2 regions of the Paenibacillus sp. FSL M8-0142 genome follow, and region 2 is predicted to be linked to the other one. Evidence: a T-box and tRNA genes for the amino acid it is inferred to sense, from the RefSeq annotation. Region 2 holds a T-box; the other holds one or more tRNA genes.
What was found. A T-box is a leader RNA that pairs with one kind of tRNA and senses whether it is charged. The one in region 2 lies ahead of pheS (phenylalanine--tRNA ligase subunit alpha), so its partner is inferred to be a tRNA-Phe.

Region 1: it has a tRNA-Phe gene. The T-box ahead of pheS (phenylalanine--tRNA ligase subunit alpha) is inferred to sense a tRNA for this amino acid. The anticodon was not compared.

Annotation. Positions count from the first base shown of each region.
Region 1 covers NZ_CP152008.1:957,587-965,860, forward strand. Annotated here, with positions in the region: rRNA gene NSQ46_RS04255 (16S ribosomal RNA) at 93-1,646, shown strand; rRNA gene NSQ46_RS04260 (23S ribosomal RNA) at 2,070-5,115, shown strand; tRNA gene NSQ46_RS04265 (tRNA-Asn) at 5,277-5,352, shown strand; tRNA gene NSQ46_RS04270 (tRNA-Ser) at 5,358-5,449, shown strand; tRNA gene NSQ46_RS04275 (tRNA-Glu) at 5,465-5,539, shown strand; tRNA gene NSQ46_RS04280 (tRNA-Val) at 5,605-5,680, shown strand; tRNA gene NSQ46_RS04285 (tRNA-Met) at 5,710-5,786, shown strand; tRNA gene NSQ46_RS04290 (tRNA-Asp) at 5,816-5,892, shown strand; tRNA gene NSQ46_RS04295 (tRNA-Phe) at 5,958-6,033, shown strand; tRNA gene NSQ46_RS04300 (tRNA-Thr) at 6,052-6,127, shown strand; tRNA gene NSQ46_RS04305 (tRNA-Tyr) at 6,132-6,217, shown strand; tRNA gene NSQ46_RS04310 (tRNA-Trp) at 6,225-6,298, shown strand; tRNA gene NSQ46_RS04315 (tRNA-His) at 6,319-6,394, shown strand; tRNA gene NSQ46_RS04320 (tRNA-Gln) at 6,411-6,485, shown strand; tRNA gene NSQ46_RS04325 (tRNA-Gly) at 6,494-6,568, shown strand; tRNA gene NSQ46_RS04330 (tRNA-Cys) at 6,580-6,653, shown strand; tRNA gene NSQ46_RS04335 (tRNA-Arg) at 6,665-6,738, shown strand; tRNA gene NSQ46_RS04340 (tRNA-Leu) at 6,746-6,825, shown strand; gene NSQ46_RS04345 (hypothetical protein) at 7,196-7,495, shown strand; gene NSQ46_RS04350 (PspA/IM30 family protein) at 7,567-8,241, shown strand; gene NSQ46_RS04355 (PspC domain-containing protein) at 8,244-8,274, shown strand, end outside.
Region 2 covers NZ_CP152008.1:1,365,576-1,373,849, reverse strand. Annotated here, with positions in the region: gene NSQ46_RS06450 (hypothetical protein) at 1-603, opposite strand, end outside; gene pheT (phenylalanine--tRNA ligase subunit beta) at 937-3,387, opposite strand; gene pheS (phenylalanine--tRNA ligase subunit alpha) at 3,418-4,452, opposite strand; T-box leader at 4,525-4,804, opposite strand; gene abc-f (ABC-F type ribosomal protection protein) at 4,919-6,784, opposite strand; tRNA gene NSQ46_RS06430 (tRNA-Gly) at 7,309-7,382, opposite strand; tRNA gene NSQ46_RS06425 (tRNA-Pro) at 7,458-7,531, opposite strand; gene NSQ46_RS06420 (aldolase catalytic domain-containing protein) at 7,703-8,274, opposite strand, start outside.

The sequences.
Region 1 (8,274 bases), 410 kb from region 2:
GGGGAGTTACAATAGAGAATTGAACAAATTCTCGTCAGTTTTTCTAAATGAGCTTAATCGCTCTTTCAATTCATCATCCGAAGGGATGATCTTTATTGGAGAGTTTGATCCTGGCTCAGGACGAACGCTGGCGGCGTGCCTAATACATGCAAGTCGAGCGGAGTTGATGGGGTGCTTGCACTCCTGATGCTTAGCGGCGGACGGGTGAGTAACACGTAGGCAACCTGCCCTCAAGACTGGGATAACTACCGGAAACGGTAGCTAATACCGGATAATTAAATTCGCTGCATGGCGGAGTTATGAAAGGCGGAGCAATCTGTCACTTGAGGATGGGCCTGCGGCGCATTAGCTAGTTGGTGAGGTAACGGCTCACCAAGGCGACGATGCGTAGCCGACCTGAGAGGGTGAACGGCCACACTGGGACTGAGACACGGCCCAGACTCCTACGGGAGGCAGCAGTAGGGAATCTTCCGCAATGGGCGAAAGCCTGACGGAGCAACGCCGCGTGAGTGATGAAGGTTTTCGGATCGTAAAGCTCTGTTGCCAGGGAAGAACGTCTCATAGAGTAACTGCTATGAGAGTGACGGTACCTGAGAAGAAAGCCCCGGCTAACTACGTGCCAGCAGCCGCGGTAATACGTAGGGGGCAAGCGTTGTCCGGAATTATTGGGCGTAAAGCGCGCGCAGGCGGTTCTTTAAGTCTGGTGTTTAAACCCGAGGCTCAACTTCGGGACGCACTGGAAACTGGGGAACTTGAGTGCAGAAGAGGAGAGTGGAATTCCACGTGTAGCGGTGAAATGCGTAGATATGTGGAGGAACACCAGTGGCGAAGGCGACTCTCTGGGCTGTAACTGACGCTGAGGCGCGAAAGCGTGGGGAGCGAACAGGATTAGATACCCTGGTAGTCCACGCCGTAAACGATGAATGCTAGGTGTTAGGGGTTTCGATACCCTTGGTGCCGAAGTTAACACATTAAGCATTCCGCCTGGGGAGTACGGTCGCAAGACTGAAACTCAAAGGAATTGACGGGGACCCGCACAAGCAGTGGAGTATGTGGTTTAATTCGAAGCAACGCGAAGAACCTTACCAAGTCTTGACATCCCTCTGAATCCTCTAGAGATAGGGGCGGCCTTCGGGACAGAGGAGACAGGTGGTGCATGGTTGTCGTCAGCTCGTGTCGTGAGATGTTGGGTTAAGTCCCGCAACGAGCGCAACCCTTGATCTTAGTTGCCAGCACTTTGGGTGGGCACTCTAAGGTGACTGCCGGTGACAAACCGGAGGAAGGTGGGGATGACGTCAAATCATCATGCCCCTTATGACTTGGGCTACACACGTACTACAATGGCTGGTACAACGGGAAGCGAAGCCGCGAGGTGGAGCCAATCCTAAAAAGCCAGTCTCAGTTCGGATTGCAGGCTGCAACTCGCCTGCATGAAGTCGGAATTGCTAGTAATCGCGGATCAGCATGCCGCGGTGAATACGTTCCCGGGTCTTGTACACACCGCCCGTCACACCACGAGAGTTTACAACACCCGAAGTCGGTGGGGTAACCCGCAAGGGAGCCAGCCGCCGAAGGTGGGGTAGATGATTGGGGTGAAGTCGTAACAAGGTAGCCGTATCGGAAGGTGCGGCTGGATCACCTCCTTTCTATGGAGTACCTCGCTTCCGTAGCGAAGCGGTACAAATACGGTCAGCGCAAGCTGCCGGATAAATAGGCTTTACGAAGTAAAGTCGACCTACTCACTCGTTGGTCAGTTTTGAGAGTTCAACCTCTCAAGCTTGTTGATTCCAGATCTTTCTTGTAGACAAGATCGCTGAGAATTGATAAGATATTCTTCCGGTCGTTAATCGGCCGAAGGAATTTGATCCTTGAAAACTAGATAACGAAACGAATTTGCGTTTTAGAAATATCCTTTTAGCTGAACTTGTGTCAAAACAAGTTTCAATAAAAGTAGCACGCGAAGGTTTTGGGATCATTGATCCTTTGGAAGCTTGTTTCACCATTGAGTGGTTTTATCCAATCAGGAAACAAGTGGACAACAGAGCGATGAGCACAAAACCGGAGCATAAGGTTAAGCTACTAAGAGCACACGGGGGATGCCTAGGCGCTAGGAGCCGATGAAGGACGTGGCGAACAACGATACTGCCTCGGGGAGCTGTAAGCAAGCTTCGATCCGGGGATGTCCGAATGGGGAAACCCAGCTGGTGTAATAGCCAGTTACCCGTATCTGAATACATAGGATGCGAGGAGGCATACCCAGGGAACTGAAACATCTAAGTACCTGGAGGAAGAGAAAACAAGAGTGATTCCGTCAGTAGCGGCGAGCGAACGCGGAACAGCCTAAACCAGAGAGCTTGCTCTCTGGGGTTGTGGGACGTCTCACATGGAGTTACAAAGGTTTAGATTAGACGAACAGGTCTGGAAAGGCCGGCCATAGAAGGTAAAAGCCCTGTAATCGAAAATGTGAACCCTCCGAGACGGATCCCGAGTAGTGCGGGGCACGTGAAACCCCGTATGAATCCAGCAGGACCATCTGCTAAGGCTAAATACTCCCTAGCGACCGATAGTGAAGCAGTACCGTGAGGGAAAGGTGAAAAGCACCCCGGAAGGGGAGTGAAATAGAACCTGAAACCGTGTGCTTACAAGAAGTCAGAGCCCATTATAGGGGTGATGGCGTGCCTTTTGTAGAATGAACCGGCGAGTTACGTTCCCATGCAAGGTTAAGGCGAGAAGCCGTAGCCGCAGCGAAAGCGAGTCTGAATAGGGCGACTGAGTATGTGGACGTAGACCCGAAACCGTGTGATCTACCCCTGTCCAGGGTGAAGGTGCGGTAACACGCACTGGAGGCCCGAACCCACGTACGTTGAAAAGTGCGGGGATGAGGTGGGGGTAGCGGAGAAATTCCAATCGAACTCGGAGATAGCTGGTTCTCCCCGAAATAGCTTTAGGGCTAGCCTCGGAATTGAGAGTCGTGGAGGTAGAGCACTGATTGGGTGCGGGGCCCGCAAGGGTTACCAAGCTCAGTCAAACTCCGAATGCCATAGACTTATATCCGGGAGTCAGACAGTGAGTGCTAAGATCCATTGTCAAAAGGGAAACAGCCCAGACCATCAGCTAAGGTCCCCAAGTGTGTGTTAAGTGGGAAAGGATGTGGAGTTGCACAGACAACCAGGATGTTGGCTTAGAAGCAGCCACCATTTAAAGAGTGCGTAATAGCTCACTGGTCGAGTGACTCTGCGCCGAAAATGTAACGGGGCTAAACACACCACCGAAGCTATGGCTTGAATCGACTTCACTGCTTCTTTGAGGTAGTGAGCCTGAGTTGAACATTTTTGTCAGACTTGAAATGAAATCAAGGATGACCAAATGCTCTCAGGGGTTAAACACACTTCGAAGGCGGAGTGAAGTCGATTCAGGGGTAGGGGAGCGTTGTATGTAGGTTGAAGGTGTACCGTAAGGAGCGCTGGACAGCATACAAGTGAGAATGCCGGTATGAGTAACGAAAAGATCAGTGAGAATCTGATCCGCCGAAAGCCCAAGGTTTCCTGAGGAAGGCTCGTCCGCTCAGGGTAAGTCGGGACCTAAGGCGAGGCCGAAAGGCGTAGTCGAAGGACAACAGGTTGAAATTCCTGTACCACCGTAAACCGTTATGAACGATGGGGTGACGCAGGAGGGTAGTGACGCGGACTGATGGATGTCCGTCCAAGCAGTGAGGCTGATGTGTAGGCAAATCCGCACATCGTAAGGCTGGGCTGTGATGGGGAGTGAAAATTACAGTAGCGAAGGTCATGATCTCACACTGCCAAGAAAAGCCTCTAGTCAGGTGAAGGTGCCCGTACCGCAAACCGACACAGGTAGGCGAGAAGAGAATTCTAAGGCGCGCGGAAGAACTCTCGTTAAGGAACTCGGCAAAATGACCCCGTAACTTCGGGAGAAGGGGTGCCTCGGTAGGGTGAATAGCCCGAGGGGGCCGCAGTGAAAAGGCCCAAGCGACTGTTTAGCAAAAACACAGGTCTGTGCGAAGCCGCAAGGCGAAGTATACGGGCTGACGCCTGCCCGGTGCTGGAAGGTTAAGGGGAGCGGTTAGGAGGTAACTCCGAAGCTGTGAACCGAAGCCCCAGTAAACGGCGGCCGTAACTATAACGGTCCTAAGGTAGCGAAATTCCTTGTCAGGTAAATTCTGACCCGCACGAATGGCGTAACGACTTGGGCGCTGTCTCAACGAGAGATCCGGTGAAATTTTAATACCTGTGAAGATGCAGGTTACCCGCGACAAGACGGAAAGACCCCATGGAGCTTTACTGCAGCTTGATATTGGATTTGGGTACGATCTGTACAGGATAGGTGGGAGCCTTTGAAGCATGAGCGCCAGCTTGTGTGGAGGCGACGTTGGGATACCACCCTGATCGTATCTAGGTTCTAACCTGGTACCGTGATCCGGTACGGGGACAGTGTCAGGCGGGCAGTTTGACTGGGGCGGTCGCCTCCTAAAGAGTAACGGAGGCGCCCCAAGGTTCCCTCAGAATGGTTGGAAATCATTCGAAGAGTGCAAAGGCATAAGGGAGCTTGACTGCGAGACCTACAAGTCGAGCAGGGACGAAAGTCGGGCTTAGTGATCCGGTGGTACCGCATGGAAGGGCCATCGCTCAACGGATAAAAGCTACCCTGGGGATAACAGGCTTATCTCCCCCAAGAGTCCACATCGACGGGGAGGTTTGGCACCTCGATGTCGGCTCATCGCATCCTGGGGCTGAAGTAGGTCCCAAGGGTTGGGCTGTTCGCCCATTAAAGCGGTACGCGAGCTGGGTTCAGAACGTCGTGAGACAGTTCGGTCCCTATCTGTCGTGGGCGTAGGAAATTTGAGAGGAGCTGTCCTTAGTACGAGAGGACCGGGATGGACGTACCGCTGGTGCACCAGTTGTTCCGCCAGGAGCATGGCTGGGTAGCTACGTACGGACGGGATAAGCGCTGAAAGCATCTAAGCGTGAAGCCCCCCTCAAGATGAGATTTCCCAGTATGTAAGACCCCTTGAAGACGACGAGGTAGATAGGTTGGAGGTGGAAGTGCAGTAATGCATGGAGCTGACCAATACTAATCGGTCGAGGGCTTATCCTAAAATTACCCCAAAAAGTGAAGCGAAGCTTTGAAGCGGATGCCGAATACTTTTCGGGGACCCCGATCCAACCATTGGGGAAATGCTACGGATTCTAAACAACGCAAAGACGTTTCGTATCTAGTTTTCAGGTGATCAAATCATCACTTGAACTGAATAATGTTCCCTGATAGCTCAGTTGGTAGAGCACTCGACTGTTAATCGAGTTGTCACAGGTTCGAGTCCTGTTCGGGGAGCCATTTATGGAGAGGTGTCCGAGTTGGCCGAAGGAGCACGATTGGAAATCGTGTAGGCGTCAAAAGCGTCTCGAGGGTTCGAATCCCTCTCTCTCCGCCACTATTATTTAAGTAAGGCCCGTTGGTCAAGGGGTTAAGACACCTCCCTTTCACGGAGGTAACAGGGGTTCGAATCCCCTACGGGTCACCATCTTTCTTTTAAAAAGACTTGATTTCGTCGCCGGTTATCTGGTATGATAGAAATCGCTTTGTTACGGAGGCTTAGCTCAGCTGGGAGAGCATCTGCCTTACAAGCAGAGGGTCGGGGGTTCGATCCCCTCAGCCTCCACCATAAATAACAATGTAACCCTTTTATAATGACGCGGGGTGGAGCAGTTCGGTAGCTCGTCGGGCTCATAACCCGAAGGTCGCAGGTTCAAATCCTGCCCCCGCAACCAATTATATCGCATTAGCGATAGTGCCTCGTGGAACTGTGGTGTAGAGGCCTAACATGCCTGCCTGTCACGCAGGAGATCGCGGGTTCGAATCCCGTCAGTTCCGCCATTTTTTAACTTTTGGGATGAGATGAGTGTCCGATATGGGATTCGTCGAAGTCACGAAGAGCGCAAGGCTCGGTAGCTCAGTCGGTAGAGCAGAGGACTGAAAATCCTCGTGTCGGCGGTTCGATTCCGTCCCGAGCCACCATGTTTCACAATTGCATACGCCGGTGTAGCTCAATTGGTAGAGCAACTGACTTGTAATCAGTAGGTTGGGGGTTCAAGTCCTCTCGCCGGCACCACTATGGAGGATTAGCGAAGTGGCCAAACGCAGCAGACTGTAAATCTGTTCTCTTACGAGTTCGGTGGTTCGAATCCATCATCCTCCACCAGTTTTATAGGGGCATAGTTTAAAGGTAGAACAGCGGTCTCCAAAACCGTTAGTGTGGGTTCAATTCCTGCTGCCCCTGCCAATCGAAAATTTATAAATATGGCGGTCGTGGCGAAGGGGTTAACGCACCGGATTGTGGCTCCGGCATTCGTGGGTTCAAGTCCCATCGATCGCCCCATATTTCAAAATCATATTGGGGATTAGCCAAGCGGTAAGGCAACGGACTTTGACTCCGTCATGCATAGGTTCGAATCCTATATCCCCAGCCATGATTTCTGCGGACGTGGCTCAGCGGTAGAGCATCGCCTTGCCAAGGCGAGGGTCGCGGGTTCGATTCCCGTCGTCCGCTCCATTTTTATTTGTGGCGCCATAGCCAAGTGGTAAGGCACAGCTCTGCAAAAGCTTTATCCCCAGTTCGAATCTGGGTGGCGCCTCCATTTACCAATCTGTGCCCTTAGCTCAGCTGGATAGAGCGTTTGACTACGAATCAAAAGGTCAGGAGTTCGAATCTCTTAGGGCACGCTTTTATGCCGGTGTGGCGGAATTGGCAGACGCGCGCGACTCAAAATCGTGAGGGAAACCGTGGGGGTTCGAGTCCCTTCACCGGCATCATGCAAAAGGAATGCAAGACGATTATCGTCTGCATTCCTTTTTTGCGTTTTTCGTCTGATGATCGGTTGGTATGACAGCGTTCAACTGCAGTGAGATGTGCTTCTTGTCGAAGTGCGTTGTTCCTATGAAAGAAGAGCGCGGGTTCCTATGGATCGAACACCGTCAGGATGAAATGGCGAATAGGCGATCTGACCCTGCTTTAAATGGGCTAGGGATGGATTGGACGCAGGTCCATAGAAGGCCCCGACTTAGGTCTAGGTGCAAAAACCGTCCGCAGTCCGTTTTAGTGAAACGCGAAATTACCTAGAATAGAGTCATAAGGTTGAACACATAAACAACGATCAAACGACAGAAAGGCGGTGTATAAATGAGATATTCGAGAGGAAACGGATTAAGTCTCCTGCTGATTGGTTTAGGGGTTTTGATTCTTCTGGGTGTATTCGCTCCTCTGCTCGGATGGTTGTTCAGTCTTTTGCTTCCCGTTCTGATGATCGCTTTGGGATATTACGGAATTCGGAGAGGCAACGCTCTGATCGGGTGGATCATTCTCGGTATCGGCGTCATCTGGTTGATGGGTAAGCTGTCTTGGCTCATCGGTCCGGTACTCGGTATTATCCTGATCATCTATGGGTTGTCCCGATTCAAGAAGGGAAGACCGCGTTACTAAATGCGATTATAGGATAACAGCCAGCTGAAGTTAAGGATAAGAAGTTGATAGAAGAGGAGGGCTAAACCCAAATGAGTGTTTTCAGACGGATACGAGATATTACCGTTGCAACCTTGAATGAAAGACTCGAGCAGAGTCAGGATCCGGTTCGATTGATCGACCAGTTCCTTCATTCGACCAGACAAGACATCACGGAAGCCGAGAAGCTTCTGCAGCAATGCCAGACTCACTCCAGGCAGCTGAAGCAGCAGGTTGACCAAGCCGAGACGATGCGGGATAAGCGTGAGGAACAAGCGCTGCTTGCATTGAAAGCCGGTGAGGATCATCTGGCGAAGCTGGCACTTCAAGAGAAGTTGATTTATGAAGAAAAGATTGAACAATACCAAGGCTTGTTGTCTACCAGCCTGGAATCGCTGAGAGAGATTGAAGAGCAGCTCGGGGAGCTCCGCATGGAGTATCAAACCGTATACAGCAAGCGTCAATACTATGTTGCCCGAATGGAGACACTCCGTCTGCAGCAGAAGATGAATGAACGCACCGGTGCATACGGTGGTCAAGACGTTCCGAAGATGTTCAACCGGCTCGAGGATCGCATCAGCGATTGGGAGCTTGAAGCCAGAAGCTTGCGCGATTTACGCCGGATGGGCCAAGAGTATGTGGAGCAGGCAGGCAATACCGTCTCTTCCGTACTCGAAAAGGAGCTTGCCCGTTTGAAGCAAAAGCTGAATGACAGCGGAAAGGAGTAATCATGACTAGATTGTACCGTTCTACCCGAGACA
Region 2 (8,274 bases):
CAGCGCCTGCTTATGGGCTCCGTTCAATTGCTGCAGCTGGCTTTCATGTCGCCGCTTCATTTCCTCCAGCGCCTGCTGGTGCCGCCGCTCAAGCTCTTCGCGCTGCTTCTTCAGCTGCCCTTCCAGCTGCTGCTTATCCTGCTGCAGCTCAGACACACGCGCAGATTCCTTCTGCAGCAGCTCCTTGGTTCGCTCGGATTCAGCCGTCAGCGTCTCTTTCGCGCTCCGATATTCCTCAGCCAGAGCGGTCTGCTCCGCAAGCTTGCGCTCCATCAGCTCGCTCTGCTGGCGATGCCTTTCCTGCTGCTCAATCTGCAGCCCCTGAACACGCGCCAGCTCGGAACGCAGCTCGTTACGCTCCGCATTAAGCTGCTTAGCCTCATTCTGATAATGCTGCATCTGCAGCGCTTCTTCAGCCATATGTACCGCAGCAAGGACGGCAATTCGCGGAGTATCCAGCCGGGTGTGCGCCTTGGATATGGTGCGCATCCGTTCGTCCACATAGCTTGCGACCTGTTTCGTATAATCGCTGCTGCTGCCGACAAGTTTATAGGAAGTCCCGTAGATGTCTACGGTGACGCTTTTACGATCCGGTGTTGTCACGGTTGTGCCCTCCTTCTATTATGTGTGCAATCTATGATGTATTGGCCTATCCCTCTTCCTTCATTATATATGAGATCTCAAGTGCAGACGAATGGTAGAGACACAGACCGAAGCTTGATTTATGACAATAGCCGCTTGTGGTTATCATTATCTACCGAACGGGCGTCCGGATGCAACTCTTGCGCAAAAATGCTGCGAAGAAACGCTCATGCTGCACCTTCCGGGACCGAGGATCGAAACAATCGCTTCCAGGCGATCTTAGGCTCGACCACAAAAAGCCCGCATCGAATCTCTGATGTGTAAAGGATTCGATGCGGGCTTTCACAATTCCTGCTATTTTCTCAATTCTGCGCCAAAAGTTTGCTGAAGCACCGTTACGGCTTTTTCGGTTACCTGAGCAACCTCTTCATCGGTCAATGTCCGATCCTGATGACGGTACATCAGGGAAATCGCAACGCTCTTCTTGCCTTCGCCAAGCTTGCTTCCGGTGAAGACGTCGAATACTTGAACCTGCTGAAGCAGTTCACCGGCATTCTCACGAATGACCTGAATCAAGGAGCCTGCCTCAACCTCTTCATTCACCACGATGGCCAGATCCCGCTCCATACCCGGGAATCTCGGCAAGTCACGGTAAGCCACCCGGTCATTGGTCAGCTCATACAATGGGGCAAGCAATATTTCCGCAGCGTAGGTATCCTCCAAATCCAGCTCCTGCTGAAGCTTCGGATGGATTTGTCCCAGCACGCCAAGAAGCTGCTTGTTGCCTCCATGCTGGACGAATACCGATGCCGAGCGGCCAGGATGGAAGCCGGCCGGCTGGTTCGCCTCATAGCTGATCTGATCTGCGGCGATGCCGAGATAATCCAGCACGGTTTCGATCGCACCCTTCAGATCGAAGAAGTCCACCTTCGCCGGCTGCACATTCCACTGCTTCGCTCCTGTCCGGCCCGACAGCAGCAGACCCAGCACCGGACGCTCCTGCGGCTGCTTCGTCAGAACCTCCTCATGCGTGTGGAAGAGGTTGCCGATTTCGAACAACGCAAGATCCGGCTGCTTGCGATTGAGGTTGTAAGCGGCAATATCGAGCAACTGCGGCAGCAGGCTGGTCCGAAGCACGCTGCGGTCCTCGCTCATCGGCATCGCCAGCTTGACCGCTTTGCCCTCTTGCTCCAACGCGGTAAATCGTTCGGCCTGTTTCGGATGAATGAAGGAGTACCCAAGCACCTCCTGGAAGCCGCCATGCGTCAGCAGCTTGCGGAGCGAGCGGCGGATTGCCTGTGCTTTCGTAAGGGAGCCCGGCGTGGTAGGCCCTTCGATCGGCGTGGTCGGAATGTTGTCATAGCCGTACAAGCGTGCAACCTCTTCGATCAGATCCACATCCAGCGTAATGTCTCCGCGGCGGGTAGGGACTTGAACGTCCACCAGCCCTTGACCGGCATCACCGCTTGCAAAATGCAGCCGGGAGAAGATCGTCTTCACCTCCAGCAGCGACAGATCGGTACCGAGATAGCGGTTCAGCTTCTCGAGCGAGAGCGTGATCACCTTCGGCTCGGACGCCGCTGATCCCGCTTCGGCAATTCCTTGATGCACCTTGCCCCCGGCATATTTCGCCATCAGGGAGGCCGCCCGGTTCAATGCCGGGATAACTACTGCAGGATCCACTTCCTTCTCGAAGCGCGAGCTGGCTTCGGAGCGAAGCCCCAGTTGTCGGGATGTTTTGCGGACGGTGCCGCCGTCAAATTTGGCCGATTCGAGGAAAATGTTCACGGTATTGTCCGTAACCTCGGAATCCAAGCCGCCCATAACGCCGGCAAGGGCCACCGGTTTGCCGCCGGACGCGATGACCAGCATATGAGGAGCAAGCGTACGCTCCTGGCCGTCAAGCGTCACCATCTTCTCGCCGGCTTCGGCCATCCGAACGTGCACGGCGCCGTTCTCCAGGCGATCCGCATCAAAGGCATGCAGCGGCTGTCCGTACTCCAGCATGACGTAGTTGGTAATGTCGACGATATTATTGATCGGGCGAATCCCTGCCGCCATCAGCCGGTTCTGCATCCACAACGGGGATGGAGCGATCGTAACTCCGCTAATATAGCGTGCTGCATAATGCGTGCACTGCTCCTTCGCGCCGATGGTCACTGCGATATGATCCGCTGCGCGCTCATGCACCTCTACGATATCTTTCTCCGGCTCTGGCAGGCTCAGCTCCCGTCCAAGGATCGCGCTTACCTCGTAGGCTGCCCCGAGCATACTCAAGCAATCGGAACGGTTCGGCGTAAGATCCAGCTCCATCACCTCATCGTTCAAGCCGAGCACTTCGACGATCGGCTTGCCGATCTCGGTATCGGCAGGCAGCACCAAAATTCCCTCCTGCAGCTCCTTCGGCAGCAGCTTATCGTTCATGCCCAGCTCCTTGGCCGAGCAGATCATCCCTTGGGACAGCACGCCCCGCAGCTTCGCTTTCTTAATGTCCAGGCCGCCCGGAAGCTTCGCGCCGACAAGAGCGACCGGCACTTTCTGTCCGGCGTCAACGTTCTTTGCCCCGCACACGATTTGCAGGTCTTCCTCCTGCCCCGCATCCACTACACAGACGTTAAGCTTATCCGCGTCCGGGTGTTTTTCCTTGCTCTTCACGTAGCCGACGACGACCTTGCTGATGCCCTGATTCCGCTTCTCGATGACGTCGATCTCGATGCCGGCTGACGTAATCCGCCCGGCAAGCTCCTCGGCGCTAACGCCCTCGAGCGATATATAATCGGACAACCAATCCGTTGAAACTCTCATTGTATATTCACTTCCCTTATCTTGTTTAAGTTAGATCCGCGTGAACTGCTTCAAAAATGCCGTATCGTTGTTGAAGAAATGCCGGATGTCATCCACGCCGTATTTCAGCATGGCGATCCGCTCGACTCCCATGCCGAATGCAAAGCCGCTGTATTTTTCCGGATCGTAGCCGCCCATCTCCAGGACTTTTGGATGAACCATGCCGCAGCCCAAAATTTCGAGCCAGCCGGTATGCTTGCACACGCGGCATCCGCTGCCGCCGCACTTCACGCAGGACACATCCACTTCGGCGCTCGGCTCGGTGAACGGGAAGAAGCTTGGACGCAGGCGAATCTGCGTATTCTCCCCGAACATTTCCTGTACGAATTGCAGCAGCGTTCCCTTAAGGTCGCTCATCCGGATATTCTCCCCGATGACCAGACCTTCGATCTGGTGGAACTGGAACGAGTGGGTCGCGTCATCGTCGTCCCGGCGGAATACCCGGCCCGGGCAGATAATTTTAACCGGAACTTCCCCTTCCATCGCCAGCATCGTCCGCGCTTGCACTGGAGAAGTCTGGGTACGCATCAGCAAATCCTCCGTCAAATAGAAGGAGTCCTGCATGTCGCGCGCCGGGTGGTTTTTCGGCAAATTCAACGCCTCGAAATTGAAATAATCGGTCTCCACCTCCGGCCCCTCGGCGACGCGGTAACCCATTCCAATGAAAATGTCCTCGATATCCTGGATGACTTTGCTGAGCGGATGAATCGCGCCTTGCGCAAGCTTCCTTCCCGGCAGCGTAACATCCACCTTCTCCGCGCGCAGCCGCTCCTCCGTCTCCTGCTGGAGGAACGCCTCCTGCTTGCTGGCGATGACCTCCTCAATCGCTCCGCGGACATCGTTCGCCACCTGTCCGATCACCGGGCGCTCTTCGGCACTTAACTGGCCCATGCCGCGCAAAATTTCCGTCAGCGCTCCTTTTTTACCGAGGTATTTCACCCGCAGATCATTCAAGCGTTGCGGATCGCTTACGTCCTGCAACTGTGCTAATGCTTCTTGCTTTAATGCTTCCAATTTCTCTTTCATTGCTGTTCGCACACCCCTTCATGAACTCGTACTTGCCTTTTTCCTTGCAAATAAAAAAGGCCTTTTCTCCCAGAAAGGGACGAAAAGACCGTGGTACCACCCTTGTTAGCATACCAGCTTCTTAAGAATGCGGCTTGAACACACCGACATTCCCTAATATAAGCGGACATATGCTCACTTGACCGACGTAACGAATCGGACCCGTTATCCCCTACTGTACGGCGTTCTGCCGTGTTCAGGGAACTGCTCCGGAGCGAACTTCACCAGCCTGATTCCATCGAGACGCTCTCAATCTGCGGCATCTCTTCCCTGTACGGAAGCACTGACTACTCTTCTCCATCCACGCATTTAAACGCTATGGCAAATCGAATTTATAGGGTATATTATATGCAACCTTTCGACATATGGCAAGTTGCATTTACCCGAAATGCCTTATACAAGAAGGTTTACCCGTATTGGCACGCGCTTATTCACCTTGCAGCCGGGCCAGCTCATACCGGAGCGTCCGGATTTCGGCGAGCCAATCCTCCGCCTGCTCGGCTCCACCCTCTCCGGCCGAGAGTCCAAGCAGCTCTTGAATCCGGTACTCCAGCTCCATCCTGCGATTCTCCTTGTCGGTATCTCCCCTGATCACCCCGACACGGGCCATATGCTCCTCTTCTTCTGCCACGCTCCCCTCGAACCAGACTGGAGCTCCGCCTGGCTGCAGAGTCAGAAGCCGGTTGGCGACTTTGCGAACCAGGTATCTGTCATGCGATACGAGCGCAATCGCTCCCGGAAAGCGGACGAGGACCTCTTCAATCACCTCGCGTGTATCCACATCCAAATAGTTGGACGGTTCATCAAGCACCAGAAGATGGGCCCCGCTAAAATACAGCTTCAGGAAGGCGGTCCGGCATTTCTCCCCCATGCTGAGCTGACCGATCTGCTTGAAGACGTCGTCCCGGCGGAACAGGAAGCATCCGAGCAGCGTTCGGGCATGGCTCTGCGTCATTCCAGGAATGGCAAGCAGACTGTCCAGCAAGGTCATGTCATCCTCCAGCCCTTCGAGCTGCTGGGAGAAGTACCCGATTTTGACGGCAGGATGCCAGGCGACGGTTCCTTCCGTCGGCGTTATTTCGCCTAGCAGAAGCTTAAGCAGCGTCGTTTTCCCGCTTCCGTTCGGCCCCCGGACTGCGAGACGATCCCCTCGGTTCAACTGAAAGCTGAAACGGTCAAACAGCAGGCGGTCTCCGAATCCGAAGCTCATCTCCTTCACGCGCAGCAGGGTTCTGGCACCGATATTCTCCGCTTCCAGCTCCATTTTCAGCTTCGGATCGCTCCGCGGCTTATCTACACGCTCCGCTTCCAGCCGCTCGAGCGCCTTCTCCTTGGCATGGTATCGCGAAATGTTCTTCTTGGCTTTAGCTTTATAGTAGCTAGCCGTAATCCGGACATCTCCATCCCCTGCCGAATTATGCGCTTTATGGAACCATTCCTCATATCTGCGAATCGATTCCTCCAGCGCTTTGCGGGCCAGCTCCTGTTTGCGGTAGAGGGCTTCCTGCTCACGCAGCTCACGCTCTTTCTCCCTACGGTAATCCGTGTATCCCCCCCGATACCTCCGCAGCTCGGTGGCGGACAGCTCGCACACCGTGGTGGCGACGCGGTCGATGAATTCCCTGTCATGGGATACGAACAGCACGGTCCCTTTATATGAGGAAACAAGCCACTGCTCCAGCCAGACCAGACTCTCGCTGTCGAGATGATTGGTCGGCTCATCCAGAAGCAAAAATTTGGGGTTTCGTACGAGCAGAGCGCCCAGCATCACCTTGGTCTTTTGTCCACCGCTGAGCTCTTTATAGGGGACAGGCCATACGTCCGGCCCGATGCCGAGCATCGTCATGGCCTTCTCGACTTCAGTCTCCCACTGGAAGCCTCCACCGGACTCATAGCGCTCTAACAGATTCCCGTACTGCTCAACCAGCCGATCCATAGCATCAGCGTCAGTTGCCTGCATCTGCTTCTCTATAGCTGCAAGCTGCTGCTTAAGCTCCCAAAGGGACGATTCGCTGCGGCTGCGAACCATTTCGAGCGCCGTCATCTCGGATTCGTCAGGCTCATCCTGCTGCCGCATCCAGCCCCATCGTTCCCTTGGCAGTACAGCCTCGACCGTCCCGTTCGTCGGCTGGCGCTCTCCTGCCAGGATCGACAGCAGCGTGGATTTCCCCATTCCGTTTCGTCCATACAGGGCGATGCGCTCCCCCTCTGCCACCTCCAGGTGTATCCCCTCGAACAGCGGCTTTCCCTGCAGCTCCATTCCTATATCCTTAGCCTTTAAGATCATCGTCATATAACCTCATCCTCCCTGAAAAATCCATTAAAAAAACCGCAGGCCATGGCCTACGGCGGATCATCGAGAACGAGATGCGGATGTGTTTATGAAATGGACGGATTGATTCGACAACCCCTCCGCATTCAGCACACGCGCTGTCTAGTCAAAATACAGGCTGTTGTGTTCGGATGCCGAACATCCGAATAGAAACCCGCTGACCGTGGGTGGGAATTGCTGTTCAACCCGGAATGAAGTCCTTTAAATCAGGAAATAAAAAAAGGCACCCCGAATCCCATTTTTCAGACACACCAAATCTCTTCTCCAGCACCGTAGAGAAACGCCTGCAACATCATTGCAGTTGTCAGAGAAAAGGGTATCTTACTTCATCGGACTATGGTTACCTCGCATTCTTGGAATTGAATTCACCGACATTGTAACAAATCTGGTTGTCAATGGCAAGCATGAAATCAGCAAGCGGACCATGACGTTTAAACGACACAAAAAAATCCCTTGATTCTCAAGGGTTCTAGTCTACTAAAGTATGGAGCGGGTGATGGGAATCGAACCCACGCTACCAGCTTGGAAGGCTGGAGTTCTACCATTGAACTACACCCGCATATCAACCCACAAAAGCGGCGCTATGCTTCAGAGCATATTCGATTACTTTTGCGGGACCTATTTCGTAAGCCAATCGGGACGACACGATTTGAACATGCGACCCCCTGGTCCCAAACCAGGTGCTCTACCAAGCTGAGCTACGTCCCGATAATCCAGTAACTGTCGTGAAGACAAAAATAAATATACCATGCTGTATTCATAATTTCAACATGTATTTTATGGAAATTATCATCTCGGAAAATAAAGCAGCAGCTTCCCTCCTCAAGAGTTTCGCTGCTGCCTATCCATCTCAATAGCCACCGAATGTTAGGGCGATTGTTATTTCTTTTTGTCGAAGGTTACTTCCGGTGTCGTCAGCTTATCGTAAAAATCTACAACTTTATCCTTGTCCTCCGATGCCCGAAGCGCCATGGCCGACCGCGGATGTTCGTCCAGCGTACCGGTAATCATGTAAGGAATGATGTAACCCCACTCCTCCTTCTCCCGCAGCGGGATCATGAAGCGCTCAATGATATCCAGAACCGGGCGAAGCTCGTACTTGGTTCCCTTCAAATGGGTGACGAGCAGCTCCGTCGGACAATTGCCAGCAGCCCGTCCCATTCCGTACACGGACGCATCCAGCAGCTCCACACCCAGGTCAGCTGCAACGAGTGTATTCGAAAACGCAAGCTGCATGTTGTTATGCGTATGCACACCAAGGCGCTTATTCGGCAGATGCGTTTTAAATTTATTGACGAGGTATTCGATATCCTTATGATCCAGACTTCCATAGGAGTCCACGATGTAAACGACATCGACGACGCTTTCCTTGATCAGCTCAAAAGCCTCCAGCAGTTCATTCTCCATTACGTTGGAGAGCGCCATAATGTTAAGGGTAGTCTCGTAGCCCC